2 regions of the Longicatena sp. 210702-DFI.1.196 genome follow, and region 2 is predicted to be linked to the other one. Evidence: predicted binding sites of a transcription regulator. Region 2 holds the regulator's gene; the other holds the start of a gene.
What was found. Region 2 encodes Rex, which represses fermentation and respiration genes when NADH is low (regulators of the CRP and FNR family bind a similar motif). Its sites were predicted from a motif close to GTGAANNNNTTCAC; they were not measured.
Positions count from the first base shown of each region.

Region 1: a site for Rex is predicted at 3,644-3,657, ahead of LI241_RS04555 (acetyl-CoA C-acetyltransferase). Genes of this name have one in related genera too.

Region 1 covers NZ_JAJCPX010000006.1:69,529-87,016, reverse strand. Annotated here, with positions in the region: gene LI241_RS04575 (3-hydroxyacyl-CoA dehydrogenase NAD-binding domain-containing protein) at 1-109, opposite strand, end outside; gene LI241_RS04570 (electron transfer flavoprotein subunit alpha/FixB family protein) at 191-1,219, opposite strand; gene LI241_RS04565 (electron transfer flavoprotein subunit beta/FixA family protein) at 1,232-2,020, opposite strand; gene LI241_RS04560 (acyl-CoA dehydrogenase) at 2,042-3,181, opposite strand; gene LI241_RS04555 (acetyl-CoA C-acetyltransferase) at 3,757-4,962, shown strand; gene LI241_RS04550 (DUF6323 family protein) at 5,261-5,650, shown strand; gene LI241_RS04545 (DUF6179 domain-containing protein) at 5,647-6,912, shown strand; gene LI241_RS04540 (lysylphosphatidylglycerol synthase transmembrane domain-containing protein) at 7,001-8,059, shown strand; gene LI241_RS04535 (serine dehydratase subunit alpha family protein) at 8,228-9,499, opposite strand; gene LI241_RS04530 (LysR family transcriptional regulator) at 9,608-10,495, shown strand; gene LI241_RS04525 (alpha/beta hydrolase) at 10,564-11,454, opposite strand; gene LI241_RS04520 (phosphatase PAP2 family protein) at 11,644-12,309, shown strand; gene LI241_RS04515 (GGDEF domain-containing protein) at 12,589-15,078, opposite strand; gene LI241_RS04510 (YitT family protein) at 15,411-16,274, opposite strand; gene LI241_RS04505 (asparagine synthetase B) at 16,485-17,488, shown strand, end outside.
Region 2 covers NZ_JAJCPX010000052.1:605-13,704, forward strand. Annotated here, with positions in the region: partial or broken gene LI241_RS14480 (transposase) at 1-236, shown strand, start outside; gene LI241_RS14485 (glycoside hydrolase family 1 protein) at 413-1,846, opposite strand; gene LI241_RS14490 (PTS lactose/cellobiose transporter subunit IIA) at 1,848-2,177, opposite strand; gene LI241_RS14495 (PTS sugar transporter subunit IIC) at 2,193-3,482, opposite strand; gene LI241_RS14500 (PTS sugar transporter subunit IIB) at 3,660-3,986, opposite strand; gene LI241_RS14505 (BglG family transcription antiterminator) at 4,314-6,233, shown strand; gene LI241_RS14510 (hypothetical protein) at 6,331-6,702, shown strand; gene LI241_RS14515 (GNAT family N-acetyltransferase) at 6,986-7,573, opposite strand; gene asnS (asparagine--tRNA ligase) at 7,654-9,039, opposite strand; gene LI241_RS14525 (redox-sensing transcriptional repressor Rex) at 9,305-9,934, opposite strand; gene LI241_RS14530 (NUDIX domain-containing protein) at 10,077-10,598, opposite strand; gene LI241_RS14535 (NUDIX hydrolase) at 10,760-11,248, opposite strand; gene tsaD (tRNA (adenosine(37)-N6)-threonylcarbamoyltransferase complex transferase subunit TsaD) at 11,587-12,600, opposite strand; gene rimI (ribosomal protein S18-alanine N-acetyltransferase) at 12,597-13,046, opposite strand; gene tsaB (tRNA (adenosine(37)-N6)-threonylcarbamoyltransferase complex dimerization subunit type 1 TsaB) at 13,048-13,100, opposite strand, start outside.

The sequences.
Region 1 (17,488 bases), on a different contig from region 2:
CAAGCTTAATGTCACATACAGTTACATCATAACCATTTGTAGCAAATGCGTTTGCAATGCCCTGGCCCATTGTTCCAGCGCCGATTACACCAACTTTTTTCATGTTCATTATCTCCTTTTTACCTTTTTTATCTCATATAACAGAGGGGATAGAAATATTTTCCTATCCACCTTCTGCGTATGATTTTAATTATGCTTTTTTCGCAGCGATGATTTCTTCTTTCAGAAGAGGTAAGATTTCTTTTACATCACCGATGAAGCCCATGTTTGCAATAGAGAAGATTTCAGCCTGTGGATCACGGTTGATAGCGATGATCATATCTGATTTTTCCATACCGGCAACATGCTGACAAGCACCGGAAATACCACATGCGATGTACAGAGAAGGACGTACGGTCTTACCCGTCTGGCCTACCTGAATGTCTTTTGATGCAAAACCATCATCAACAACGGCACGGCTAGCACACATTGCACCGCCTAATTCTTCTGCAACTGCTTCTACCATGTCTAAGCAATCTTCAGCACCACGACCGGCACCTACTAAGATATCGCATTTTGTAATATCGATACCTTCCACAACCTTAGCGATTACTTCTTTAACAACAACTTTTGCGTCTGTATCTTTGAAATCAGGTGTAAATGCTACAACTTCACCTGTTCTTGCAGTATCCACTGGATCCATGCTGAATACGTTTGGACGAATCGTTGCCATCTGTGGACGAGTGTCTGGACAAACGATTGTACCAAACAGGTTACCACCGAAAGTAGGACGTGTAACTAATAATAATGCTTCACCATCCGCAACTTTTTCCTGATCGATTTCAATCTTTGTAGCATCTGCAGTCAAACCTGCATTCAAACGAGCAGCAACTCTTGGAGCTAAGTCACGGCCTAATACCGTAGCACCAGTTAAGAAACTGTCTGGTTTATATGTTTCGATAATCTGTGTTAATGTATCAGCATAGAATTGTGTAGAGTAGCCTTCCAGTAATTCATGATCTGCAACGATTACTTTATCAGCACCGTGTGCGATAACATCGTTTGCTTTATCCGTTACGTTGTGTCCTAACAGAACACCAACAACCTGGAATCCCATCTGAGGAATTGATGCTACCAATTTTCTAGCTTCAGAAATTAATTCGTATCCGACGTTGGCAATTTCACCATTTCTCTGTTCAACGAATACGTAAATATCTTTGTATCCTTCAAATTTAGCCATTGTTTTCTCCTCCTATTTCGTAATGATCTGCTTTTCTTTCAGTGTTTTAGCAATCAGTTTTGCTGCATCAGCTGCTGGCATATCGTAAGTTTCCGTTTCAGCCGTAACATCTTTTGTAAATGTATGGTGAACCTTAGTAGGAGAACCTGCCAAACCTACTTTTTCAGCAGGGATATCCAAATCAGCAAAGGTCATGATCTTCACTTCTTTGCTGAAGGAATCAACGATATCATTACAGTTCATGTAACGAGGAGTGTTCATTCCACTTAATGTTGTTAACAGACATGGAAGCTTAGCTTCAATAATTTCTTCAGTATCTTCTAATGACTTACGAACTGTAACACTCTTATCATTTACTTCCATGATCTTATCCACGTAAGTAACCTGAGGAATATCCAGACGTTCTGCTGTCTGAGGACCAACCTGTGCAGTATCACCATCAATTGCCTGACGTCCGCCGATGATCAAGTCATAACCAACTTTTTCAATGGCAGCAGCCAATGTACTAGAAGTAGCACATGTATCCGCACCGGCAAAAGCACGGTCAGTAATCAAAATACATTCATCAACACCACGGCCATACAGTTCTTTCAGCATGCCGTTTGCCTGAGGAGGCCCCATAGAGATAACCGTTACATGAGCACCTGTTGCCTCTTTAATTTTCAATGCTTCTTCAACACCAGCTAAATCATCTGGGTTGATGATACTTGGTACACCAGCACGAATCAGAGTACCTGTTACCTTATCGACACGGATTTCAGTTGAATCCGGTACCTGTTTTACAAGAACGATAATTTTCATGATCTTCTTCCTTTCCTTTTATTATTTCAACATCTGTCCAGAAATAACCATACGCTGTACTTCAGAAGTACCTTCGTAGATTTCCGTAATTTTTGCATCACGGAACATTCTTTCTACTGGATAATCACGTGTATAACCATATCCACCCATCAGCTGGATTGCTTTTGTCGTAACTTCCATGGCAACTTCAGCAGCAAATAATTTTGCTTCAGCAGCTAAGTATGTGTAAGGTTGTCCGTTTTCTTTAGCCATCGCAGCCTGATAAACTAACAGACGAGCTGCATCTGTTTTTACCTGCATATCAGCCAACTGGAACTGTGTGTTCTGGAATTTAGAAATAGGGCGACCGAACTGTTTACGTGATTTCACATAAGGAACAACTTCATCAATTGCACCCTGAGCAATACCTAATGCCTGTGCAGCGATACCGATACGTCCGCCATCCAGTGTCATCATGGCAATCTTGAAGCCTTTACCTTCTTGACCTAACAGCTGATCTTTGCTTAAACGCACATTGTTAAAGATCAATTCACTAGTAGCACTACCACGAATACCTAATTTCTTTTCGTGCTGTCCTACTGTAAATCCTGGCATACCTTTTTCTACGATAAAGGCAGAAATACCATGTGTTCCCTTAGACTTGTCAGTCATCGCAAAGATTACATATACATCAGCTTCACCAGCGTTTGTAATAAAGATCTTTGTACCATTTAAGATATAATCATCGCCATCTTTTACAGCAGTTGTCTGCTGACCAGCAGCATCCGTACCGGCATTTGGTTCTGTTAAACCGAAAGCAGCCAGTTTCTTACCTGTACATAAATCAGGCAGATAACGGTTTTTCTGTTCTTCTGTACCAAATGCAAAAATTGGCCAAGTTCCCAGAGAAGTATGGGCAGATAATACAACACCTGTAGTACCACATTTCTTGCTCAGTTCTTCAACTGCCAGAATGTAGCTCAGGTAATCTGCACCTGCTCCGCCGTATTCTCTTGGGAATGGAATACCGAGCATTTTGCACTCTCTCATTTTTTCAACGTTTTCACGTGGGAAACGTTCGTCTTCGTCGACTTCTGCTGCAAGAGGTTTGACATCTTTTTCAGCAAACTCAGCGAATAGTTTCTTCATCATTTTGTGTTGTTCTGTTAACATGAAGTCCATAAGTGTTCTCCTCTCCTTGAATGTTCTTGAACTAATAGGATTCTTACATGCGCCTATATATAAATAATGTATATAACAGGCGGTATCCCGGCGTTTCGGGAGCCATAATCCATATATAATTTTATCCCTCTTTTTTCCTTTCGTCAACACAATTGTTAAAATTTTAACAAGTTTTAACAGAAACAAAAAACCCGTTTCATTAGCACCCTTTCTTCCTGTATTATCCTTACCTTTCCTGCTTACCATCCCTTTCTATTCATGAAAAGAAAAAATCTTGTATAAGTAGGTCATATCCTTGGCTCTTGATGTACACTTTAGTTAAATGCTTATGCTTTGAATCTAATCTTTTTTGGGAATTCTTAGTATTGTAGTCAAGATGCATCAAAATGATAACGTTTCCTCCTACTTATAAAGGGACAACATCCTAAACTTACAACACCCAAAAGTATGCATACAGAACTTATTAATTTTTTCACAAGCTGTTGACATCTGTATCCTTTTTCGGTATCATATTCATGTATGAAGTTAGTATTCATATCAAGAAAGGTTTCGAAAAAGAAAGACAGGTAGAGAAAATGAAAAAAACTTATGTTGTTAGCGCTAAACGTAGTGCAATCGGTAGTTTTCTGGGTTCTTTAACAACAGTTAAACCAGTTGATTTAGGTGCTACTGTTGTCAAAGCATTACTGGAAGACGCACACGTTGCCCCTGAAAATGTTGATGAACTGCTGTGTGGTAACGTATTAAGTGCAGGATTGGGGCAGAACATCGGCCGTCAGGTTGCATTGGCTGCTGGTATTCCTGAATCTGTTTGTTCACATTCCGTTAACATGGTATGTGGTTCCGGTTTACGTACCGTAATGGAAGGTGTTATGTCTATCCAGACTGGCTTCAATGATATCGTTGTTGCTGGTGGTGTAGAAAGCATGTCAGGTGCTCCTTACCTAATTCCTGCAAACACTCGTACAGGAAACAAAATGGGAGATTTCAAATGTACGGACCATATGATCTACGACGCATTAACTGATGCTATGAATGGTATTCACATGGGTGTTACCGCAGAAAATATTGCGAAAAAATATAACATCACTCGTGAAATGCAAGATGAATTCGGTTATGCATCTCAACAGAAAGCAATAGCTGCTGTTGATAGCGGACGTTTCAAAGATGAAATCGTTCCAGTAGAAGTAAAACTGAGAAAAGAAACTGTGATCTTTGATACTGACGAACATCCTAACCGTAAATCTACTCCTGAAAAAATGGCAAAACTTCGCCCAGCTTTCATTAAAGATGGTACTGTAACAGCTGCTAATGCATCTGGTATCAATGATGGTGCAAGCTTTGTATTATTAGCTAGTGAAGATGCTGTAGCAAAATATAACTTAACACCAATTTGTGAAGTTATCGGTATCGGCCAAGGTGGTGTAGATCCATTGACTATGGGCTTAGGTCCTACTCCAGCAATTCGTCATGCATTGAACTATGCAGGTCTGAAACTGCAGGATATTGAATTAGTCGAACTGAATGAAGCATTCGCAGCACAGAGTTTAGGTGTTATCCATGAATTAGTGGAAGAACACGGTATCGATCGCGAAGAATTCATGAACAAGACAAACGTAAATGGTGGTGCCATTGCACTGGGTCATCCAGTAGGTGCATCTGGTAACCGTATCTTAGTAACATTGATCCACGAAATGATCAAACGTGATGCAAAAGTTGGTTTAGCATCTCTGTGTATCGGTGGCGGACAGGGTACTGCTGTTATCGTAAAACGTCCTTAAGAAATAACGCAAAACATCGGTGTATTTACCGATGTTTTTTTTGTATGTACTTCTATCATACGTTCGTATGATTAAATACTGTATTGAGACTTGTTTATGCCCTTTCTTCAATCCCTGTATCTGCTCTTTTCATCCCGATAAAATAAAAAAATGATGTTTCAACACCATCGACATATAGTTTAAAGATTTTTTTCTCTTATTTGTATTCATATAATACCATAAATTCATCATTTTTTCAAGACTATACCTCGCTTCCTATTTGTGATAAAACTCTTTACATGAAAGGAAGTGATCATCAATGCATACGACATCTCAAGCTTTATCCGTCAATCAAACGCTCAATCAACAACTTCAATCTTATGGATACCATCTGCGTGCAGAAGATATGACAGCCTTAAAACAAAGTGTGCAGCATGCTTGTAGCGCTTTTGACTTGGTAGAGAGTGACTATCACATCTTATATGAGCTGATAAAAGCGCTGGCTGCCTCCCCTTATGCAGATGCAACACGATATTTACCCATGCTTCATGATGCCATATTTTCCTATTATCAATTACGCTCTTTGTTTTCCTGGCAAGTGAATGATGCCACCATACTGCATACCCTGCTTACCTTTCATATGCAATATGGAACATTTGATAAAGTCCTTATAAAACGGTGCTGCAAACAGCTAAAAATACGAAAATGAGCTCTAACATACAAACACAAAAAAAGAGTAGCGACCAGCAACAAGAGCGTCTGGAGTTACTTAAACATTTGATTCAGCTTTATACACACCATAACAGTAGCTGTGTTCCTCGTCACGTAGCAAACGATATGCTTATCAGCATTACTTATATAGCCCATCATGCCACAGATGATGCATCTTTAAAAAAACGTTATGTTCATGGTTTACAACAGTTAGAGCTTTTATGCCATGCTTGCAAACACCGCTTAGCAAAAGTCCAGCTCTATGCCGAATGGTACCCAAATGAACGTCTGCGTTATCTCCTTACCGATTTTTTTCCAACCTATCTCAAACGTTTATCATCGCCTTATGCTCCTTTGTTGTATGCTTTTGAAAAAGAAGATATCGATTATCCATTGCTAGATGGTTTGCCTTTGGAGCATGCAATGTATCATTTACAGGGAATTGATTTAATTTCTCATTATCTGGAACAACTATCTTATGAAGTAGCCTTTCTGAAACCTTTTTATCAAGAACTTCCGATGATTTATAAGCTTTATCAAATGCAGCGACACGTTTCTTTGTTTGAACTAAATCAGAATCTGGTGGAAGTCTTATTGCCTCAAGTATTGTTACATGTATACCTGAAACAATCTTATGGAGTTCAGCTGGATGCTGCTGCTCTTGATGCTTTTAATAAAAGGTTATCCATAATGCGACCACAGGAGCTTTTGCAACAAATGTATCTAAGCTTACAGCCATATCTTGACGAGGATGTATATGTGTATGTGTATGCCTATTTTCCTATTCTAAATCAACGACTGCAAAACGATATGGAAAACCATGCAGAACTTTTTATTTTTGAGGATAACACGCCAAAACAATATACCTTACAAGTAATGACCGCTTGTTTAAATAGTGAATTCACACACCATCAAGAAGTCTTATCTGCTATGACATCGACTACTGAAAAAATACATTATTTTCGAACGCATTTGCATAATTTCCAAGATATGATCGAGATTTGGGATAGTTATATCTTTTCTTTGGAAGAATTAACGGTATTATTTCAATCGTATACTCCTATGGATTTCGCCATCTTCTTGCGCCATCATTATGCTGAGCAATTTGTCTTTACCGCTTGGGTAACACTTGATGAACTTTTACTGTTGCCAGCAAGTGCAGATTGGGAAGAAGCTTTACATATGGTCCTATCAACATTGTCGAAAAAACAACAGCATATTCTTGAACAATGGATGAATTCTATCAAATTACAATACTGAACAATTGCCTGTTATTGTCTAAAGAATCGTTATATTACTAGCTCTTATTATGAAAAAGGTGTATCCTAATGAAAAAAGAGGAAGTACTATGAAGAAACATCAGCAAGTTATAAAAATTCTGATCTTGACTCTATTTGTCATCAGCATGTTGTATCTTACTTTAAAAGATGATTTGCAAGATATTTTACAATTACTGCAAAACCTCGATTTCTACCATTCACTCTTACTGATCACGGTAAGTTTTATTACTTGCATATTAGGCGGTGTCATCATTGGTATGTTAGGACATAAAGCACAAGATGATTATCGTTTATACAATGGCATTTCTAATGGTCTTGTTTCTTTGTTTCTGATGAATGTCAGTGCCTCTGCGTTTGCTAAAGCAGCACAAATGGTCATGTTCAAGATGAAAAAACTTAAAGCAGATGTTGCTTGCTCTATCTTGGTCATGGATCAGCTGCTTTATCAGATATCTTATTTATTACTTGCTGCATTCGCCATCGCTATCAATTATGATTTTTTGGTGAATCAGTTTATGAAAGAAATCCCCTTTGCCTTTATCGGTTTTCTGATTGGTTTTATACCGCTCATAGCTGTATCGCTGCTTTTCTTTTGGCCCTTTTTGCAGCATCTTCTCATACAGATATTGCTCTGGTTTATGAAAAAGCTAAACCTTCATGTTACGACTGCTTCAATCGAAATAAAACTGGAACAATTTTGCAAATCTTTACAAGCAGTGAATATTTTATATGTACAAGATCGAAAACTGCTATTGCGCATCCATCTAGTAAATACATTACGTTTAATACTACGCCATTCGCTGCCTATCTTAATCGCAATTGCCTTGCATATAGAAGTCAGTCTATATGATATCCCCTTGTTTTTCAGTGCCTCTTTCTTTGTCGATCTCATTTTATCTTCCTTGCCAATCTACGGCAAACACGGTGTAGCAGAAACAACATTTGCACTCATCTTTACTCCTATCGTTGGTAAAGTCAATGCAGCTGCTATGATGTTGTTATGGCGAGTTATCACCTTTTATACCAACACCATTCTGTGTGGTATTTATACGATAGTCACTCCCGATATTAATATTCAGGAACTAAAAGCGCAAAAAGCCATAACAAAAGAATCAGATAAAAGATAAGTTATAGAAAAGAAAAGTCTCTATAATATAAGTACCCTGCTGGCTTTAATCCGTGTTCCTTATTTTTAAAAGACTTTTCCTTTATGAAATCTTTAGCACATAGAAAATAATATATGTATCTCATATACCACCGTGCTTATGATCGTCTGATGTAGTATGTAATATGCCCTATGATATGGATTGAATCATTAAACGGATAATTTCATCATCGCATTCTTTCATGCCATCGCGTGCTAGTTGACCGATGCCTTCCATGGTTTTTTCGATAGAGTCACCCACAATGCCCTCTCCGCGATAAAATTGTTTTCCTTCTTTATACATTGCATACCCTAGGATTCCGGCATCTACTGCTGAAGCTATCTTCGCAGCACAGCTTGGTTTAGCTCCATCACAAAGCATTCCACTCGTAATTGCCAAAGCATTTACGATCGTATGACAAATATGCTCATAATCACCACCAAGTAAATATGTAATACCAGCTCCAGCACCAGCTCCGGCACTGACAGCACCGCAATAAGCCGATAAACGCCCAATAAATTGTTTTTGATAAAGCGTTGTCAGATTACTTATGATCAAGGCACGCATCAATTGTTCATGTGAGCTATGCAATTCCTTAGCATAAACCAAAACAGGTAAAGAAGCAGTCATCCCCTGATTTCCACTCCCTGAATTGATGATGACCGGAAGTTCACAGCCACTCATACGCGCATCACTGCCAGCTGCCGCCATTGCTCTAGCTTTAACCTCTACCGCAGTTCCATATGTATGTAATAATACATTTCCAATACCTGCCCCATAATTTCCCCGCAAACCTTCATTGGCAATAGCTTCATTATACGCAATTTGACGTTCTAAGATTTCTTCTACATCTTTAACATCAACAGACATTGCGAAATCATAGATTTGTTTCATCTGTAAAGAATAACCGGTTTCTTGTTGCAGTTCATCTTCTTTTTGATAAATAATTGCTTCATCATGTTTGATGAGAACAACATTCGCATGTGTATTACGTATATGTACAAGTGCATGATGTTTCTCGCTAAATACCTTTACAATAAGTTCCAAAGCACAGCCACTCTGGATACGATGAAGCTGCATATCTACAGTATCCAGAAATTTTTCCATTTTTTGAATATCCTCTGTTTTGACCTTAGAAATTACCTGTAATTTTTTATCTGGATCTCCGGCGCAAATACCGATGGCTGCTGCCGCTAAGATGCCCTTTCGTCCATTGGTATTTGGTACTGTTACACTTTTAACATTTTTGATGATATTGCCACTTGCATATATTTCAACATGTTTCACATCTTCCTGTAAAGTTTTTTGGGCAAGTGCTGCCGCATAAGCGATTGCTATTGGCTCTGTACATCCCATGGCCGGTACCAATTCTGTTTTTAGAATATTAATATATTTCTGATACATACTGTCTTCTTTTCGCATATCCCTACTCCTTGTTGACTTTCCTATATACTTAGTATATCATGTCTTTACATATAGTAATAATTTATATATTTTATACTTCAATTAAATATTTTTTATGGAGGACATATGGATTTCAAGCATCTTAAGACCTTTGTAACAGCCGCACAATTAGAAAGCTTTTCCAAAGCAGCGCAAGCCCTAGGCTACACACAAGCAGCGATAACAATTCAGATACAACAACTGGAAGAAGAATTGCAAACCCATTTATTTGAACGTTTTCCTCGTCACGTATCTTTAACGGCCCAAGGAGAATTATTTCTGCTCCATGCCAATGAAATCTTGCAAGCAAAAGATGCTGCCTGCAACGCCATGAAAACGCAAACACAGCTCACCGGAACATTACGTATAGGAATGATAGAGAGTATTTGTTCTTCCATATTTCCTGTCATCTGTAAATTGTTTCATGAACGCTATCCCGGTGTTTCCTTACGTATTGAAACAGCTTCGATCGATCAATTACTGGATTATATGAATCATAATCAGGTTGATTTGGTATATTTAATGGATCAACAGCTGCAAGATGGGGCATGGATCAAAGTTTTAGAATATCCATCTGATGTTTTATTTGTTGCCCGTTACGATCATCCCTTATGTCAAAAGAAAACAATAACCTTAGCTGATATCTTATCAGAAAAATTAATGCTTACGGAACAAGATGCCAGTTATCGCTATGCTTTGCAGCAACAGGCTGCCCGAATGGGACTAACCGTAAAACCATTTTTAGAAATCGGCAATACTGCCTTTCTTGTAGATATGGTAAAACAAGGCCTCGCAATCTCCTTTCTTCCCCGCTTTAGTGTAGAAGAGGAATTACAGAAAGGTGTTTTAAAAATACTGACGCCACACGATTATCATCTTCAGGTATGGCAACAGGTGTTTTATCATCGTAATAAGTGGCTAACATCACAGATGCAGGCAATGATTCAAACAATAGAAGAAGTAATTAAAAATTAAAAGCTTTTTATGAGTTACTTGGATGATGCAAGTTAAAGACAAGTAAGCCCTCATAAAAAGCTTTTATGCTATGGAAGAAATTGAATCTTATTTAAAAATGATACTACCTCTTCCCAATAAAGATGTGGTTCTAATAAAGAACTATTGGCATGTCTTCCCTTTGGTAAACGTACAACATGATGCAAAGTAGGACAACTTTTTGCTAATTGTTCCATCATCGTAATGGGAATAAAATTATCACGTTCGCCATGCAGAAACAGCATAGGAACCTTTGCCTGTGCCACATGATCCATAGGACATGCCTGTTTTAATGTATAACCGGCTTTTGCTCTTAAACATAAAGATAAACAAAAAAGCGGTATACAAGGCGGTACGTGAGGCAACATTTTTCTTAATTGATGGGTTAACTGTTCGCGTAAAGAAGTAAAACCACAATCTTCGATGATGACTTTAACACATCCATTGGTTTCATCAGCACACATCATGACACTGGCAGCTCCCATACTTACACCATATAAAGCAATATCGGTAGCGTGATATTGCTGTGTTAAGTATTTGCACCATGCGTGAATATCTAAATGATCCAATGCTCCAAAACCAATGACAGTTCCTTCACTTTTCCCATGCCCACGCAAATCAATCAATAACACGGAACATCCCATACCGTAAAAGCGTTTCGCTGCCGGTATAAGATCTTTTTTGCACCCCATATACCCATGCACCAAAACGACCCATTTTGTTTTGTGGTTTCTGATGATTGTTCCTTGTAACGTTAAATCATCATGACTTTTGATTTGTACATCAATATGTGAAACTTCTTGCTCAAACCATAGATCTTCTGGTTTCTTTTTCCTATGTGAAGCATTTTGGATAATATCAGATTTATCACTCTTTGCATCAAATGCTCGCTGGAAAAAATATCTACCTAAACAATAGGCAGCTACCAACAATATCATCATTATGCCACATCCGATCCACAACCAAAGCATTTCATACATTCCTTTCTTATATTCTCTATGAAATATTTTAACATGAATTGACAAATTGAAAAACAAAATCGTAAAAACAAATGACCTATGATCTATTTTAGTGTATTGTAATCTTAGATAAATTTTTATATAATAAACACATTACGAAGGAGGTATTTCATGATGCGATCCATCAAAAGTTGGCTACATGATCATCCTTATTCCTATGCCCTTTTTTATTTTATTCCATATCTGATAATCTTTGAACTCTTAGAAACTTTTGTCGTTCCGAAATATTATATTCACTGTTTTATCGATGATATGATTCCTTTTCATGAAAGCTTCGTCATTCCTTATTTTACCTGGTTTCCTTTATTAGCAATATCGCTTTGTTATTTTCTTTTTCATTCACGAAAAGAATTTCTTGAGCTTTGTTTTATGATGTTTACCGGTATGAGCATTTGTCTGTTTATTTATATGATTTTACCCAATGGATTAGATTTACGTGTAAATATCACACATACAAATTGGTTAGCAGACATCGCACGATTACTACAACAAATAGATACACCGACCAATGTTTGTCCTTCCATCCATGTCGCAAGCACGATAGCAATCTGTTTTGTCGTCTGTCGCAGCCATCTGTTTCAGCATCCTTTTCTTGTGAAAAGTGCTTGCCTTATAATAAGCGTATTCATTTGTATTTCTACCATGGTATTAAAACAACATAGTTTTATTGATGTTATCTTAGGCTTCGCCTTAAGCAGTTTATTATACTATGTCACCTATCATACAAATTGGCAAAAATACTTTATGAAAACCCCCTTACGCATCCTATTCTCATAGATAAGAACAACAATCGAAAACGATCAATTTTTCGACCTCTTACATCATCGTACGTAAAAACGTATACGACGGTTGAATTCATACAAAACTATGCTTTCATTGCTACTGGTCTAGTAACGATACTCGATCTCTTTTCTTCAAGGTTTTATTAACGTCCCTACAGTGGTCTTTTCACCACCTAATTCTATCCCATGTGTGTCACATGATAAAAAAGATTTCACCATCAATGAAATCTTTTCTTTTTAATCTTCTTCCATAGCATAAACTCAGCAATCTAATTTATGATTTTATGAAATATGCATTTCTTCCGGCTGCTTTCACCTCATATAAAACCTTATCTGCTTTTTGATACAGAATGTTATAATCACAAACATCCTTCGTCATAACAAAGCCCATACTCAAGGTGATATTGGGCAGTCCTTCGATTGTCGTCTGCAGAGCTTTTTGTAATCTTGCACAACCATTCACTACCGCTTTTTCATCTTGTGGTGCCATCAGGAAAACAGCAAATTCATCGCCACCTAATCTTCCTATCAATGCCTTTTCCCCAAATGCTTTCTGCATGACATCTGCGCAATGGATCAATACTTGATCTCCTATGAAATGGCCAAATTCATCATTGACCTCTTTAAAATAATCAATATCTAAAACACCAAACGCATACATGCCTTTATCACGCACTAATTCCAATTGTATTTTCTTTTTAAAAGCAGCTGTATTATAAACAGAAGTCAGCGCATCCATCATACTCTTTTTTTCCAGATTTTCACGTTCTGTTTTTTCTTCTTGAATATCAACAGCACGACCGATGGCATACACCGGTCTATCCATGTCATAAACCACCTTCATTACGACATGAAACCAACGCACTTCCTTGTTGGCTAACTGTATCAAAACTTCACGATCCGTGTCTTTCATTTCCATAATGCATTGGAATAAAGAAGATTCATCCTTTTTCTTGTCTGATGAAATATCTTTTGCGTAATTCTCAATTTCATTTGTTTCAGCTAAGAAATTATGCTTATCCCCTAGCTTTAAAATATCTTTTTCATAGTCATATTCAAAAATTATCTCTTGTGTGATCTTGCTTAGCATCCGATAGCGATTGTTTTCTACTTCAATCTGGCGTTTCATTTTCAATTGGCGATGATAAAAATAACTGAAAACAGCAACAATACAAATGATGATCAACAGCGTTATCACCATACTTTCAATAATATGCTGCTGAATATAATCCCGCAAAGTAAAGGTCGCTTTATCTAGTGAATGCTGATATATATAGGTATTAATATCTTCTTCTTTCAAATTGCGTATGCATTTATTCAAAATACCGACTAGCATATGATCATTTCCATCCACTACACCAAAGCTATAATTTAACATATCTCCTTTTACATCGGCAACACTGATCATAGAACGATATCCCAGCTGATTCATATAGTAGCTGATGGCATAAGAAGAATCAATCATATAATCTGCTTCCCCATCATGAACAGCTTTTAAACAGTCTTGTGTAGAGTTCGCATAGATAACATTGTGTGGATCAATGCGGCTTTTTAAGATTGAAGATAATTCTTTGCGTATCGCCAATTTTTTATTGTCTAAAGCATTTAAATCTGTATTCTTTTGTAAAACAATCTGCAATGGTGCCTTTAAATACGCGTTCGTCACGCTCATCGTGTTTATATAGTTTAAGGAATAATCATAATTGATTGAGGCCAAGATATCAATTTCATGATGCAACATACGTTCTTCATATTCATGATAGTTGTCTACAAACTCATATGAGAACTGCAACCCGGTTTCTTCCTTGATGTCTTCTAGTATATCAATCGCCGTTCCCGTTGCCTTATTACCTTTAACATATTGAACAGGAGCTTGATTGCTCATAATCATCACATGAAACGTTTTTGCCTTTTTAATGTAATCCTTTTCCTGCTGCGTCAGAATAACATGATCCAGTTTTTCCTCAAAATATTTCGTATAGAGCGTTTGCTTTAACGTTGGGTTTATTTCATTTAGCTCTTCCATTCCTTTATTTAAATCATGGACAATCTTTGTTTTCCCCTTGGCTACTGCAAAATACATAGGGTCCGGTGAAAAACGTGCAATAACCCGAAAATCACTGGCTAAGGCGATATCCACACTTAATAAAGCATCTGCTTCCCCTTTCTTTACAGCTTCCATCTGCGCAGTACCGTTATTATAATACTTATAGTTCACTTTTAGGCCATTGGTTTTTACATATTCTTTTAATTGGCCATTTCTAATTTCTGCCTTTTTCTGTAAAGCAATGGTAATCTCTTTGCCATTTGCTAGCGTATAGGAATCTAGCCAGTCATTATCTTTATTCACAGCTAATACATTATAAGCGTAGCCATAACTTTCGGTCGGATAATCATACAGCTTTGCAAGTTCATCACTACGACGCATACTGCCAAGCATATCAATTTCACCCTTGTTTAATTTATCTAGCAATTCTGATATTTGTGTGTCTACATCATCGCTTTTACTTTCAATAAATTCATATTCCCATCCGGTATATTGAGAAAGTTCTTTTAAGTAATCATACATATAGCCTGTATAATTTCCTTTTTCATCTTTCATACTTAAGCCTTCTTGAATAGGAAAGCCTATTTTAATTATCTTAGTACTCGCATGTTGCGTTTTTTGATTATTTGCTTGTAAGGCACCATGAAAATTGCCAATTCCCAGAAGGTATAAAAAGATAACAGCCATCATACTGACAATGTAATGTTTTTTCTTCATAGCAACCTCACTTTATCTAGTGTCTTCATGTTCTTATATTATAATACATATTTATTAATAACAGAAGTCTTTTTATATTTTAAATCACATTTACATCACAATTCATAAAATAAGTCCTTTCTTTTAGGCTTTCTTACTTGCTTTAAGGAACTTTTTACACTATGAAACAGATAACAATATCCTCTGCTGCTTTTCTACATGTCACGAGTAAGTTAACACATGAAGCGAAGATATCGCGTTTGGAAATCGAAATACTACAAAGTGCTTATGATAAATAACGAAAAAAGAATTCCAAGTTGGCATAAAGACCATAATCTTGAAATTCTTTGTTTTTATTCAATTGGTGTCTGATAGAATTTTCCTTCGACGTATTCTGTTTTTGTTACATTGACAAAACTGGTACGATCAATTTCACGAATACGATTTACCAAACCCTTTACCTCCATACTATCAACGACAGTATATAGCATCGTACGCGGTTGTCCATAGTATGTACCGATTCCTTCAAAACGTGTCACGCCATGATGCGTGGTGTTCTGAATTTCCTCAATAACGATATCCGGATCACTGGTTACGATAAAAACGGTCATTTTTTTATAACGCTTGTGTACCGTATTTATAATCTGCGTTGAGCAGAATTGGAATATGATGGAATATAGTGCTTTATCCCATCCAAATAAATACCCTGCAACAATCAGCATCACAGCATTCATACCCAGGATATAATTCCATGCTGGCTGATGCGTTTTTTGTGATATCCACATTGCAATAAAATCCGTTCCCCCACTGCTGGCATTACCACGAAGCGCAATTCCTAATGCTACTCCCTGTAAAATTCCACCAAATATCGTAATAAGCAAAATATCCTCCGTGATATTCGTCGTTGGTAAAATTTCAACGAATACACCGGTAAGGATAATCATGACACATGAATAAAACGTGAACTTTTTCCCAACGGTTTTATAGCCAATATAGGCGGGTATAGCATTCAAGGTGAAATTGACAAGGGAATATGATACGCTGATGCCTGCATATTTTTCAAAGCTTCGCTGTATCAAAACAGTCAAGCCGGTAAAGCCACCTGGAAATAATCCTCCTGCGCTGATGAATGTATTAATATTAACAGCACAAAGTAATGAACCGATGATCACACAGCCAATCGTGACCAAATCTTTATATTTTGTTTGTATACTCATATAAACTCCTGCTCCCTACTCTTTACCACGCTTATTATACTATCTTTTTACATGGATGCAAGACTTTGTCGAAATGATAATTTTTACTCTTCCCATCATCGAAAATTCTTACATTTGCGTTATCTTTTTTGTTATGCTTTCATGCAATTACAAACATTTCATACTACTTTTTGAGAAAATGACATACACTAAGATGAAAGGAAGGATATCATGAAAACTTATGTCATGAAGATACAGCAACATACGCATAGTGATGCGGCTAAACTCATCTTATATCAAAATAAAGCTTATGAAGTAATCGTTCAAGGAGAAATATATAATGCGCAAAGTATCTATCAATTATTAAAGGAAGCCTATCCTTTGCAGGAGCGTCTGGAAGATATTGTCTTTTTTGCTTATCAACGTTGGGGCGAAGATGCCATGTTGGAATTAGAAGGAGCCTATTCCTTTGTTATCAGTAGTGGCAAAGATGTTTTTGCCGCAAAAGACCCCTTAGGATTATCTCCGTTATTTTATAGTAAGACAAACGATACCATCTGGCTATCCAATCGTATAGATGCTTTGCTAGAAGCCAGTCAACAACCGCGTATCTTGAATAGTCACGGTATTTTAGAGCTATTTTCCTTTGGTCCGAGCTTATCAATGGATAAAACATTATTTGCCAATGTTGCTTCATTGCCCATGGGTTCATTTTTACGCATCCATAATGGGGATATCAAAGTTAAGACATACTATAAGCTACCCACCATCGAGCATCATGATGATATGGAAACGACTACGTTAAAAGTGCATGATCTCTTATGTCATTCTATACAACAACAAATGCATCATTGTAAGGCATCTTTTTTATCTGGTGGTTTAGATAGTAGTATTATTACAGCTGTTTGTGCAAAAGAGAAAGAATGGCATACGTATTCTTTGGATTATGAAGGAAATGCAAAAAATTTTAAAAGCAACATGTATCAGGTTTCCATGGACAACACCTTTATCAATCAAATGCTAGAACGCTATCCTTGTACACATCATTGGCTGATGCTCAAACAACAAACATTAGCAGATACCCTAGAAGAAAGTATGTTAGCCAGAAATCATCCTGGCATGGCGGATGTGGATGCTTCATTGCTTTGGCTGTGTCAGCAGGTTGCCCAAAAGGAAGCTGTCATTCTAAGCGGAGAATGCAGTGATGAAATTTTTGGCGGTTATCCTTGGTTTTA
Region 2 (13,100 bases):
CTTTTCATAATGGCAGAATGGTAAAGCATGGCTCCTCTGAATTACGTTATGTCCTTTTTAATGCAGTTCCTTATTTAGTTATTCATAACATAACTTTTCGTGAATTCTTTTATAAGAAACTTCATGAAGGAAAGAATTACCGCGTAGCACAATCACATGTCGTTAAGAAACTATTACGTATGATTTATCATTTAGAACTTACTGGAGAATCATTCGACCCAACCCTTCTTTACTAGTCAATTTTATCTAATTTTCAAAGATCAATTTTTGTGCTCTTACCAGCACTTGTTTTTGTCATGCTTTTTTAATCTTTTTCAAAAAGGCTTGACTTCTTAATAGCTAGCTCCTTGTCACATATTGTTCATACTATGTTCATGTTGAAGCAAAGGGACGATTGTATGCGTCCCTTTCTTTACAAATCTTCTCCATTTGTCATTATGACATGTTGATACCAATAGAAAGAATCTTTACGCAGTCGTTTCCCACTGCCATGTCCACGATCATCCAAATCGACATAAATGTATCCATAGCGTTTACTCATTTCCCCTTGCGAACAACTGATGATGTCAATAGGTCCCCAAGATGCATAGCCAAACACCTGTACGCCATCCTTAATGGCTTCTTTCATCGCCGCAATATGTGCCTGTAAATAGGCGATACGATAAGGATCATGAACCTTTCCATCAACGACCTCATCTAATGCACCCAGTCCATTTTCAGCGATAAAAATTGGTATTTGATAACGATCCCAATACAAATTTAATGAGTTGCGAAATCCTAATGGATCCACTGCCCAGCCCCAGATAGATTTTTCTAAGTAGGGGTTCTCTTTAGGATGGGTAGGATCTTTGGCCTTGGTGATGCGGGTAAAGTAATACGAAAATGATAGAAAATCTGCGGTATTCTCTTTTAACAGCTGTTCTTCCTCTTCTTTGATCATCACATGGATATCATGATCGTAAAAATAGCGCAACGCATAACCCGGATATTCTCCGCGTAATAAGACATCGGAATAAAAGTATAAACTCATCTGCATCTGCTGGGTGTTGGCAAAGACATCCTCTGGTTTACAGCTTGCCGGATATAAGGCATCATCCCCCAACATCATTCCAATCTGCAAGGAAGGATCAAGGGCGTGGGCAAGTTGTGTGGCTTTAGCACATGCCACAAACTGATGGTGCGTTGCCTGATATTTGGCACTTTCCCAATCTTCATAACCATCCTGCACCATTCCCAAACTGGCAAACTCTCCCCAGCCCTGTAAAGAGTTGATCTGGTTCAATAGGATCCAATAACGTACTTTATTATGATAGCGTTCAAATAGCACGTTACAATATTTCACAAAGAAATCAATCATTTCAGGGGCATACCAACCCTTATACTTGGTAATCAGATGAATAGGCATTTCATAATGTGAAACCGTCATGATTGGTTCTATACCATTTTTCAGCATCTCATCCAGCAAATCATCATAAAACTTTAAACCTTCTTCATTTGGCTGTTCTTCATCTCCGTGTGGAAAGATGCGTGTCCAGTTAAAGGATGTTCGAAAACAGGTAAACCCCATTTCTTTCATCAATGCCAGATCTTCTTTATACGTATGATAAAAGTCAATGCCATGCCGGCGTGGATAATAGCCTTTGGTATCCGCTAATGCTTCTTCTATCTGTTTGGCAGTATGAGCAAATCCGACTACCTTATGGCGATCATACTGCTCTGGAAGGATTTCAATATCCGCCATAGAGGGTCCTTTCCCATCAATGTTCCAAGCGCCTTCTGCTTGATTGGCCGCAATGGCACCACCCCATAAAAAGTCTTTCGGAAATCCTGTAATTTTACGTTTCATCTTATTTCTCCAACTTACGATACAGACGAATCATGCTTTGTACCAGATTTACTTCACTGTTGATAGTCATCAGCGTATCCTGTGCATGGGTGAATAATAAGGTTGTCTGCAGCTCTTCTTCATTGATTGAGCTTTGTATCATATCCGTTTGAATAACATGTGCTTTCGTGATTTCTTTCTTTGCCTGCGTGATCTTGTCTTTTACTTCTTCTTCACTTTTATCATCTAACAGATCATTGATTGCTTCATTGAGCAAATTCCAACAATCACCGGCATGCAGAATGATCTGCATCGCAGCACTATTTAATTGTTCAATCGTTGTTTTATCCATAATAAACCTTCCTTCTTATGCATTGTTTGTTTCCTGTCTTGCGTTTTTACGTGCTGCTAATTTTGCTTTTTGTGCTTCATCCTCTGCTTCTTTCTGTACACATTGCTTATCGTATACCTTAAAGAATGGATAATAGATGATCCAGGATAAGACGAAAATAAATAAGGTAAAGATCAATCCAACCATACCTCCTACAGCATAGGAACAAATAGGTCCAGTCAAATACCAGAAGGAGAATAAAGTCGTTACTTTAGGCAATAAATCAAAATATAAGGCAAACCAGGTCAAGGCCGGTGCTAGTAAACCAATGATCCACATCGGTACCATCAGAATCGGGTTAAAGGCGATTGGTGCACCAAATACCAATGGTTCATTGATGTTACATAAGTTTGGTACCAGACTGGCTTTTCCGATGACCTTACACTTTTTCGATTTTGCCATAAACAACATCATAAGACCTAAAGCCAAGGTACAGCCGCCTCCACCAAGCGTAAAATAATAAGATACTCCATCCGCATTGATAACACTGGCAGCATTTCCGGCTGCTACCGCTGCCTGATTCGCCGCAATTCCTTGCAGGATCAATGCCGACTCAATCGGATAAATGACCCAGGTAGAAATACCAAACGTGTATAAGAAGGTATATCCAACAAAGTATAAGACTACAAAACCAAGGAAACTGTCACCGGCTTTTAAGATTGGTGAGAATAATGTATAAATGCAATCAAAGATACTGATATGGAGCTGGAAAGTAAAGAGCCAGCCAACAAATAAAATCATCAGTATCGGAATTAATGTATCAAACCATACGGTGATAAAATCTGGAATAGCGCTGTCTTCCTTAAAGAAGGAATGAGTAGAAAAAGCATTCATCACAAAACCGACAAACAAGCCGGCAATCAATGCTGCAATCATACCGCCATTTCCTAAAGTAGAACTTTGAAACAAAATATTTCCTGCCTCATCAAAGGTTGGAGATACTAACATCAAAAAGAATCCGATACCAGCCAATCCTGCTTCTTTTTTCGTTTTATTATGGCGTTTCTTTTCCATCAGCAGATATGGTACTAAATATGCTAAGTATAAGGATAATAAGCCCAGGGAAAAAGTAGAAAGTGGGCTAAAATCCGGAAATCCTTCAATCAAGCCGCCAAAAGCGGTCAATACGGTCGTAAATGAACCAATAAAAATCATAGGCATCGCAGTCAGGATAGCCTCCTGGACAGAGGCAATCCACGGATTTCTTGCGAGCTTATTCATTCTCGGTGCGAATTTATCTGTCATCCAATCCATGAATTTTTTCATATGTTTTCTCCTCGTGATTCTATTTCTTAATCACCTTTTACAAAATAACCGCTTGCTTAATTTAACATGCTATGGCAATCTTATCCAATGTATATAGTTCATCAGGGAATTATTTCTAACGTATCTGCTCATAAACATTCCTACGATACCATCGTTTATTAAGCAAGCATTCTACCATTAACGTTCATGCGTTTTCTCATCTTTTAGAAAAGGTAAAGCAAAATCAAGAACGGCATCGCCATCCAATTCCCCATATGCATCTTTGGGGATAATCTGAACAGGAACACCAAATGGATCTGCAATATCCTCTAAATCATGCAGCATGTAGCTAAGATGTGGTCCTACCAACAATAGATCAATATCTTCAATATAATCCTCTACAACAGAGTCACTTCTAGCTTTTACGCCAATTTCAATATTGCGAGCTTTCGCTGCCTGGCGAATGTTTTTGGCCATGAAACCGCTGCTCGCACCGGTGCCACAAACTAATAAAATGTTCTTCATGATCTTCTCCTTTATAATTATGAATGATTTTTATCTGGATTGGTGTTATGATATAAGAGAGATGTATCAAAGTATTCCCGTACTTGTCTGAAGTCATATTCAGCGACGATATATCTCTTTTTCATATTTGCCAATCACATAACTGTCCTCCTTTCCTTATCACACCCTCAGTATAGCGAACACAGTATAACAAGACAAATCAGAAAAGTTCCGTGCAGTAGGAACTTTTTTAATTTGAGCAAAGATTACTTATACTTTATACTTATCGTGTACATATATAATGATGAAGAGTATCTGGGGGCCTTGCATAGGAGAGTGAATAGACATATGAAGGATAATATCTCAATCTTGTTAGACTATCTCTGGCACCATTATGAACATTGGGTAGCTGCCGGTGAGCTATCTTCACTGCTTCATGTTTCCACACGTCAGATACGTAAATATGTCAGTTCACTAAATGAGAATGAAACAAGTCCTTTAGTAATATCATCAAATAAAGGGTATCGATTAAACAGTGCTCAGCAATATTTAGCTTATCGGGAAAAAGGAAGTCAAAATGTGGAAACCCCGCAAACACGGCAAAATCTGATCATTCAAAAACTTATTTCTTCACAAGATGGTATTGATCTATTTGATCTAGCGGATGAATTATTTGTAAGTGAGTCTACGATTGAAAATGATATTCGCAGTATCCGTAAGATTGTTTCTAGCTGTAATGTAACCATACGCAGAGATCATGATTTGTTATATTTAGAAGGCAGTGAAAAAGATAAACGGCGATTAATGAGCCGCTTAATTTCCAGTGATACGTATGATAATTTTGTCTTAAAAGATGAAGTGCGTTTATTGACTTATCATTATCATTTTTGGGATTTCCGTAAAAATCTTGCCGATATTTTTTCACGCAATAATGTATTTGCGAATGATTATACACTAAATAATACGGCATTGCATCTTATTGTCATGATTGATCGTATCCGTAATGCCTGTGAGTTAAATGATCAAGTCGATTTCACACCGTTTCTTGATTCACAACAATATCTTGTGGCACAGGAAATAAAACAGTATATTGAGAAAAACTATCAAATCCATATGAATGATGCTGAAGTTTATAATTTGACGCTTATTATCTCGAACAATACAACGATGATTGATTATTCTTTTATTAATGGCTCTAATATTTCATCTTTTATTGAACAGAAATATATTGATATCGCCCATGCCGTGATTCACAATGTTGAAGAGCGCTATTTACTGGATGCCTTTGATGAAGAATTTATTGCGAAATTCACCATCCATGTTAAGAATCTGTTTAATCGTGTTGCACATAACTATTATGCCAAAAATCCATTGACCGCTAAGATCAAGGCAACGTATCCCTTGATTTATGATATTGCCGTTTATATTGCCCAACAGTTTAAAGAAAATTATGATGTAGTGTTGAATGAGGATGAAATTACCTTTATTTCTTTTCACATCGGCAGTTACTTTGAAAACAATGTGCAATCAAAAAACAAGTTAACGATTCTCTTTTTATATGCCGATTATTACAGCATTCATCAACATACCTTAGAGAAGATCAGCCGTCATTTTGAAGATAAGATAACGATAAAATATGCCGTTTCTATGCCTTCCTATCAGCCCAACATGCTGCATGCAGATTTGATTATTTCAACAGTAGAGGCAAGATTTCCTCAGCCATATGTGTTAATTCATGCATTTCTTACAAATAAAGATATGGCCTTATTGGAAACTACCATTTCTAAGATGTTATCCGAAAAAAACAAACAGAAGCTGAAAGATTTTCTATTTGATTTATTTGATCCTCGCTTATTTTATACGGATGTTCACTTAGATCGTACCCAGCTCATTCAAAAGCTTTGTAACGATGCGATTGCACTGGATTATGCCGAAGCTTCCTTTACACAGGATGTCTTTGCTCGTGAGCATATGTCAAGCACCGCCTTTGAGGACGCTGCCGTTCCTCATTCACTTGGTGATAACGCTAAAAAAAGCTTTATAAGTGTCGTCCTTTGTCCAGATGGTATGCAATGGGGAGTGCATGAGGTGCATATTGTCACCTTACTAGGCGTACATGATGACAGCAGACAAATATTTGCCCAGATCTTTGATCAGTTGATTGAGATTCTTAGTGAACCGGCTTTTTTAAAAGATCTCATCAACTGTCAAGATTATCAAACATTCATTCGCAAGTTAACTGCTTATATGAATGAGGTCAGTGAATAGAAAAAGCAGTTGCTATTCTAACAATCGTTTGTTACCCTTGTGTTATCGCTTTTCTGATGTCATACTATATCTATATAATTGATAAAGGAGTTATCTTATGAACATCTATGAATTTTGGAAAGCCGTCCTAAAACAGGATGAGCAGGAAATCAGAAACTATTTTCATCAGGATGCGAGGATTTGTTGGCATTGTACCAATGAACTATTTACGCTTGATGAATATATTATTGCGAATTGCGAATATCCGGGAGATTGGGATGGGGTCGTAGAAAGAGTAGAGTTACTTGATGATTTGATCATTAGTGTTACACTTGTTTATCCAAAAGATCAAACTGCTTCCTATCATGTTGTTTCCTTTCTGAAGCTACAACAGGATAAAATTATTTCTTTGGATGAATATTGGGCAGATGATGGCAGTGCGCCGCAATGGCGATTGGACAAGCATATCGGAAAGCCTATCAAAGAATAATTTTTAAAGAAATTGGATAAACGTATTGGTAACGCGAAGAAAGGATACCTTTAAAAAGCTGGACTAACCTATTAAAAAACTCATGAAAGAATAACTTTTGACAAATTGGGCTAACATATTGGAAACCCCATGAAAGAATCACCTTTTAAAAAGGAAAGGCACAAAACCCCAAACAGATAAAAAGCAGCTACAGGAAGGATGCAACCTTCATTCGTTAGATTTTAAGTCTAACTTTTGGAGGTCACATTAGAAATCATTCCATGCAAGCTGCTCTTTTTATGATTTATTTTATAGGCTCATTGTCTTTGTTTAAAAGTTCGCTTAGATTCTTTGGCAATTGTTCAATGAAGGATGCCAATGGCACGATTGGTTGAGGTACACCTGGTGAAAGTAATTCTTTATCCATCCAAACAACATCCAACCACTTGTCAAATTTATAGCCGGTATGAGGAAATCTAGCCACTAATTGAAATCCTAACCGCTCATGCATACGCTCACTTTTCGGATTGGGAGAAGTGATACAGGCATATGCATGATGTACCTGCTGTTTCTTTAATAAAATAAATAATACTTTATACAGCATACTGCCAATACCTTTTCCATGAACATCCTTATTGACATATACGCTTAATTCCACATCCCATTGATAAGCCGCACGCTCCTTATAACGATGCGCATAAGCATAGCCTAAAATATTTCCTTCCTCTTCATAGACCAGATATGGATATACCTGTTGTATCACTTCCATACGTTGTTCAAATTCCGTAAGGGAAGGCACTTCATATTCAAAAGTTGCACTATCATGCAATACATATTCAGCATAAATTGCTAATATGCTTGCGGCATCCTGTTTTGTTGCTAAACGTATCATATTCTGTTCCTTTCTTACCCCTTTGTATCATCTATTGTAAAAGAAGACCTTCACATACCCTGTGAAAGTCTATTCTACGATTAGAAAATCAAATTTCTTGGTGTACGTGGGAATGGCTCAACATCACGAATATTCTGCATGCCTGTTAAATACATCAGCATACGGTCAAAGCCTAAGCCAAAGCCGGCATGTTTACAACCGCCATAACGACGCAAGTCCATATACCATTGTAAGCTGTCAGTTTCCATACCCATTTCTTTCATACGCGCTTCTAGCACATCATAACGCTCTTCACGCTGACTTCCGCCAACCAATTCGCCAACGCCTGGCACTAACAAATCACATGCCGCAACCGTCTTATTATCTTCATTGACACGCATATAGAAGGCTTTGATATCCTTTGGATAATCAATCAAGAAGACCGGGCCATTGACTACTTTCTCACATAAGTAGCGTTCATGCTCACTCTGCAGATCCATGCCCCATTCGATTTTGTTATTTTCAAACTTCACATCGGCTTTCTTTAAAAGCTCAATCGCCTCCGTATAAGTCATACGCTTAAATTCACTGTTACGTACCTTGGTGATACGTTCAATGCATTCCTTATCAATCATGCTGTTAAAGAATTTCATTTCTTCCGGTGCATTTTCCAAGACATAATCAATACAATATTTCACCATATCTTCAATAAGATCCATATCATCCTCTAAGTCCGCAAAGGCAATTTCCGGTTCAATCATCCAGAATTCACTGGCATGACGTGTCGTATTTGAGTTTTCGGCACGGAAAGTTGGTCCAAAGGTATACACATCTCGAAAAGCCATCGCAAAGGATTCTACATGCAATTGTCCGGATACCGTTAAAGAAGCGTGTTTCCCAAAGAAATCTTCTTCATACTTTTGATCTTCACGTGTGGTAACTGTAAAGGTTTCTCCCGCACCTTCTGCATCATTGCCGGTAATGACTGGCGTATGTACATAGACAAAGCCCTGGTTCTGGAAGAACTCATGGATGGCCATGGACAATACAGAACGCAGACGGAAAATGGCATAGAAGGAATTCGCACGAGGACGCAAGTGTGGTATCTCACGCATATACTCAAAGCTGTGACGTTTCTTCTGCAATGGATAATCACGATCACAATCACCTTCCAAAACAGCCTCTGTTACTACAATTTCAAATGGCTGTTTACCATCTGGTGTTAATTTTAATTTCCCGGTTACGGTAATAGCTGCGCCGGTAGGATATTTCTCTACTTCCGCGAAGTTTTTCAATTCCTGCATATAAACTAATTGTGCATTGCGGAAATACGTACCATCATTTAATTCGATAAAGCCTAATTTACCGCTGCAGCGATTTGTACGTATCCAACCTTGCAGCTGTACATATTCCAAGCTGTCTAGTTCTACATGAGATGCGCTTAATACGATTTCATATAGTTCGCGAATGGTCATAAATTCAAACATTTCATTTCCTCCTTTTATTCATTAAGGGAACAAAAAAAACGTTCCCTTTCAGGAACGTAAGTTAGTTACGCGGTGCCATCCTGATTCCTGTCAGAAATACCTCTGCTGACAGACATCTTGCTTATCGGATCTTAACGCCATCCTTTCGCGGAATCGTCTACTCTATTCTCCGATTCAACTCCACAGGTGTTCTCCGCTTGCTCGTATGCCTCCGGCTTCCACCATCCCGGATTCGCTATGCATCGTTAGCAGGCATCGTCCTGTTTCAACGTTCTACATTTAAACTGTTTGTTTCAAAAACAAGTTCCTGTATAGATGATACCACATCTACGCTCTTTAATACAACCCCTTTTGGAATTTGTATATGCACATGGGTAAAATCGACCAAACCTGTGATGCCACAGGCAATTAAACGATCTACCGTCTGCTGAATATTTTCACTGATGGCTAAGATGGCGATACGGCAGCCATCCGGAATGCGTTGTTCCAGCTCACTGATATCATATACCGGAATACCGAAACGCACACCCTGGCGATCAGGATTAATATCAAATGCACAGGCAATCTCACCTACAACATAATCCCATTTATTATACTTCATCAAAGCGCGGCCCATATTACCTGCCCCCACCAAAATGATCTTCTCATCGAAATCCATGCCAAGCTGCTGGTTGAATATTTCAATCAGTTTATTGACATCATAACCATACCCTTGTTTCCCCAGATTTCCCAAAAAGGAAAAATCTCGGCGAATCGTCGTTGGTTCAATATTCACAACACTGGCAAGCTCTTTGGACATGATCCTTTCCACTCCTGAGCTTTTCAGTTTCCGCAGTGCTTTCAGATACACCGGATAGCGCTGCAACGTAGCCTTTGGCACATTTTTCTCTGTCATGTTCATCACCTCTGTTAGTATACCACAAATTTTTTTAATTGTGAAGAATTTGTCATTTTGAACTTTTACGGCTTGTACGTACTGTCATACGTATCTCATAGTGCTAATAAAAAGAAGCAAGAAAACTTAGCTTTCCGATATATTATGATGAACAATGCAAGCCTTGCTGCTTATGCATGTCTAACAATAAAGCAAGCAAATGTGGCTGATATGGGATGAAGATTCCCTGTTTGCACATCAGATGCACAGTTTCTAAATCTGCCCAACAAACACCACTGACCTCCTCCTTTTGCAATGTCAGATCTGCTAATCCTCCGGCATAATCAATGGTAAAGAAATCTACTAAGGAATGTTGTCCATAGCTGCGCAAAACCGGCTTACGTTGTTGAAAATCCATATAAATGCCTAATTCTTCCTGCAACTCGCGCTGTGCACATTGCCGGGCATTTTCTCCACTAACAGCACTTCCGCCTATGCCAAAATCCCAATAGCCGGGAAAGCTTTCTTTTTGATCTGAACGTTTTTGTAACAACAGACGACCATCTTTACCAAGAATCAACAGATGAATGACCAAATGGTAATCTCCTATTGCCATCGCATCTCCACGCTTTACCCTGCGTCCAGTACAAATGCCATCTTGTGTATAGATATCCCAGTATTCCATGATTCTTTCCTCCTAACCTTCTGTGATTGCTTTATTGGCTGCGTGATTGATTATGCGCTTGCTCATCACGTGCTTTTCATGTTTTTAATTATATCTTTTTATTCTTTAAATCATTGATCAAGTGCTTTACAAATGCTTACCCGGTACATTCTCCTTTTTCATCATTCACATTCTTTCGCAAGCCTTGTCACGATGGTTTGTATCCGCTCATCATCCAACTGTTTCAAGGTATCCTTAAAGAAAGCCGGATAGGCATCATAGCTTTGATAGTCATCGATCGGTATCCAAACCGCCTCCTCTAAAGGTGTTTTAAGAAATGGCTTTTTTAAATCCTCTTCATGCACAGGTTCTACCAGATAATAAAAGGATACCTCATGATTATTGCCAAGATCTTCTACATCAAAAAAATTCTCATGGATGCATACCAGTCGTTTAACACGAATAGATAAGCCTATTTCTTCCTTTGTTTCCCTGATGATTGCCTCTTCTGCAGTTTCCTGAAACATGATGGCACCTCCCAGTGAATACATAACTTCTTTACCACCTTCCGCTAATCTACCTTTCATCATCAGCACTTTGCCATCACGAACCAAAATCGCACCTGCTCGTAACCGAAAGGTTCCCTTTTCACTATCATAACAATTATCCATAAGCTCATCTCCTTTTTAGCTATGTTAAATATCCATAGCATCAAAAAACTCATCTAGTCTATCCAAAATACTATTCATTATGCCATTGCTTGCTCTAAAACAATGGATATGAAACACATATATTGAAAAAGAATGTGATACCTTATATATTATATTACTTTATATGAAAGAATGTTCAACTAGTAAATACTATTACAAGATAAATTCATAAAATAATATCCATGCGACTAGAGATTTTCCCATACAAAAACCCCCTTTACTGATTTGTCCACAGTTCAGGGGGTATATCCAATATTCGGTTTATAAACGTTTCCTCAAGACTTTTCCTTCTATGCGTCCTATCTTTCCAATTCCATGCCAGGATCTGCAGTCAAAGCAAAATCTCCACGCTCTCCATGCTGATAAGCGATGGTACCTGCAACACCGATCATTGCTGCATTATCCGTACAACAAGACAACGGCGGTATGATAAAGGTAACCTCTGGATACGCCTTAGCCATATCCTCACTGATCTTCTTACGCAAACAAGAATTCGCCGCAACTCCACCTGCCAACAACATTTGTTTAGGGTGATACAGCTCCAAAGCTTTCCGTGCTCTTTCCAATAACGCCTCAAAAGCCGTTTCCTGATAAGAAGCAGCCAAATCCTCAGGCAGGAATGTTTCATTTTTCCGCTTACAGCGATCAATAAACTGCAAGACACTGCTCTTTAAACCGCTGAAAGAAAAATCCAATTCATTCTCTGTTTTAGGCTTCGCCAATGTATAAATAGCTTTGCCATCCTTTGCTATCTTATCCACATAGACACCACCTGGATAAGGTAAGCCTAATACACGTCCAACCTTATCACCGGCTTCACCAATTGCATCATCTTGCGTTGTGCCTAAAATTTCAAAGCTCCATTCATCCTTCATATAAACAAGTTCCGTATGTCCACCTGATACAACTAAAGCAAGTAAAGGAAATGCAAGCTCGGTAATTAACTGATTCGCATAAATGTGGCCGGCAATATGATGTACGGGAACTAATGGCTTATCATATGCCCAAGCCAAAGTTTTCGCCGCCTGAACACCAACATGCAAAGAACCAACCAATCCCGGTCCCTGTGTAACCGCGATAGCATCCATATCCGCTACATCCATGTTAGCTTTCTTCAAAGCCTCTTCAATAACCATTGAAATATTTTCCACATGAATACGACTGGCAACCTCCGGAATCACACCGCCAAAATCCTTATGAACATCAATCTGCGTCGCCACCACATTTGCCACGATTTCCTTCGCATTCTTAATGATGGCAACCGCTGTTTCATCACAACTTGATTCAATAGCCAATATATACGTGTCTTTCATATACAATTTCCTCCTAACGCCTTTATCAGAAAATCCGCATCCTCACCATTATCCTGATAATAAGCTTTACGGACATTCACTTTGATAAAATCATAGTGCTCATACAATTTATGAGCAGCTTCATTTGAAACGCGTACTTCTAATGAGATAGTTTCACACTGCTCTTGATTTGCTGTTGCAATCATGACATCCATCAGCAAATGCGCATACTGCTGTCCACGATAAGCCGGTGCAACAGCAATCTTCGCCAACTGACATGTTTCAAACGTAATCCAGAAATCAATATAGCCAATGATCCTATCGTCTACTTCTAACACATAAACATGAGCAAACGGATTCTCATGTAATTCATATCGATATTGTTCCTCTTGCCAAGGCAAGGGAAAGCATTCACTATCCAATGCCGCAACCGCTTCAATATCCTCCACTTGCATTTTACGCAGCATACTACTTCACCAAATACGCATCATTTTCTTTTAAATATCGCGGAGTTAAGGTAT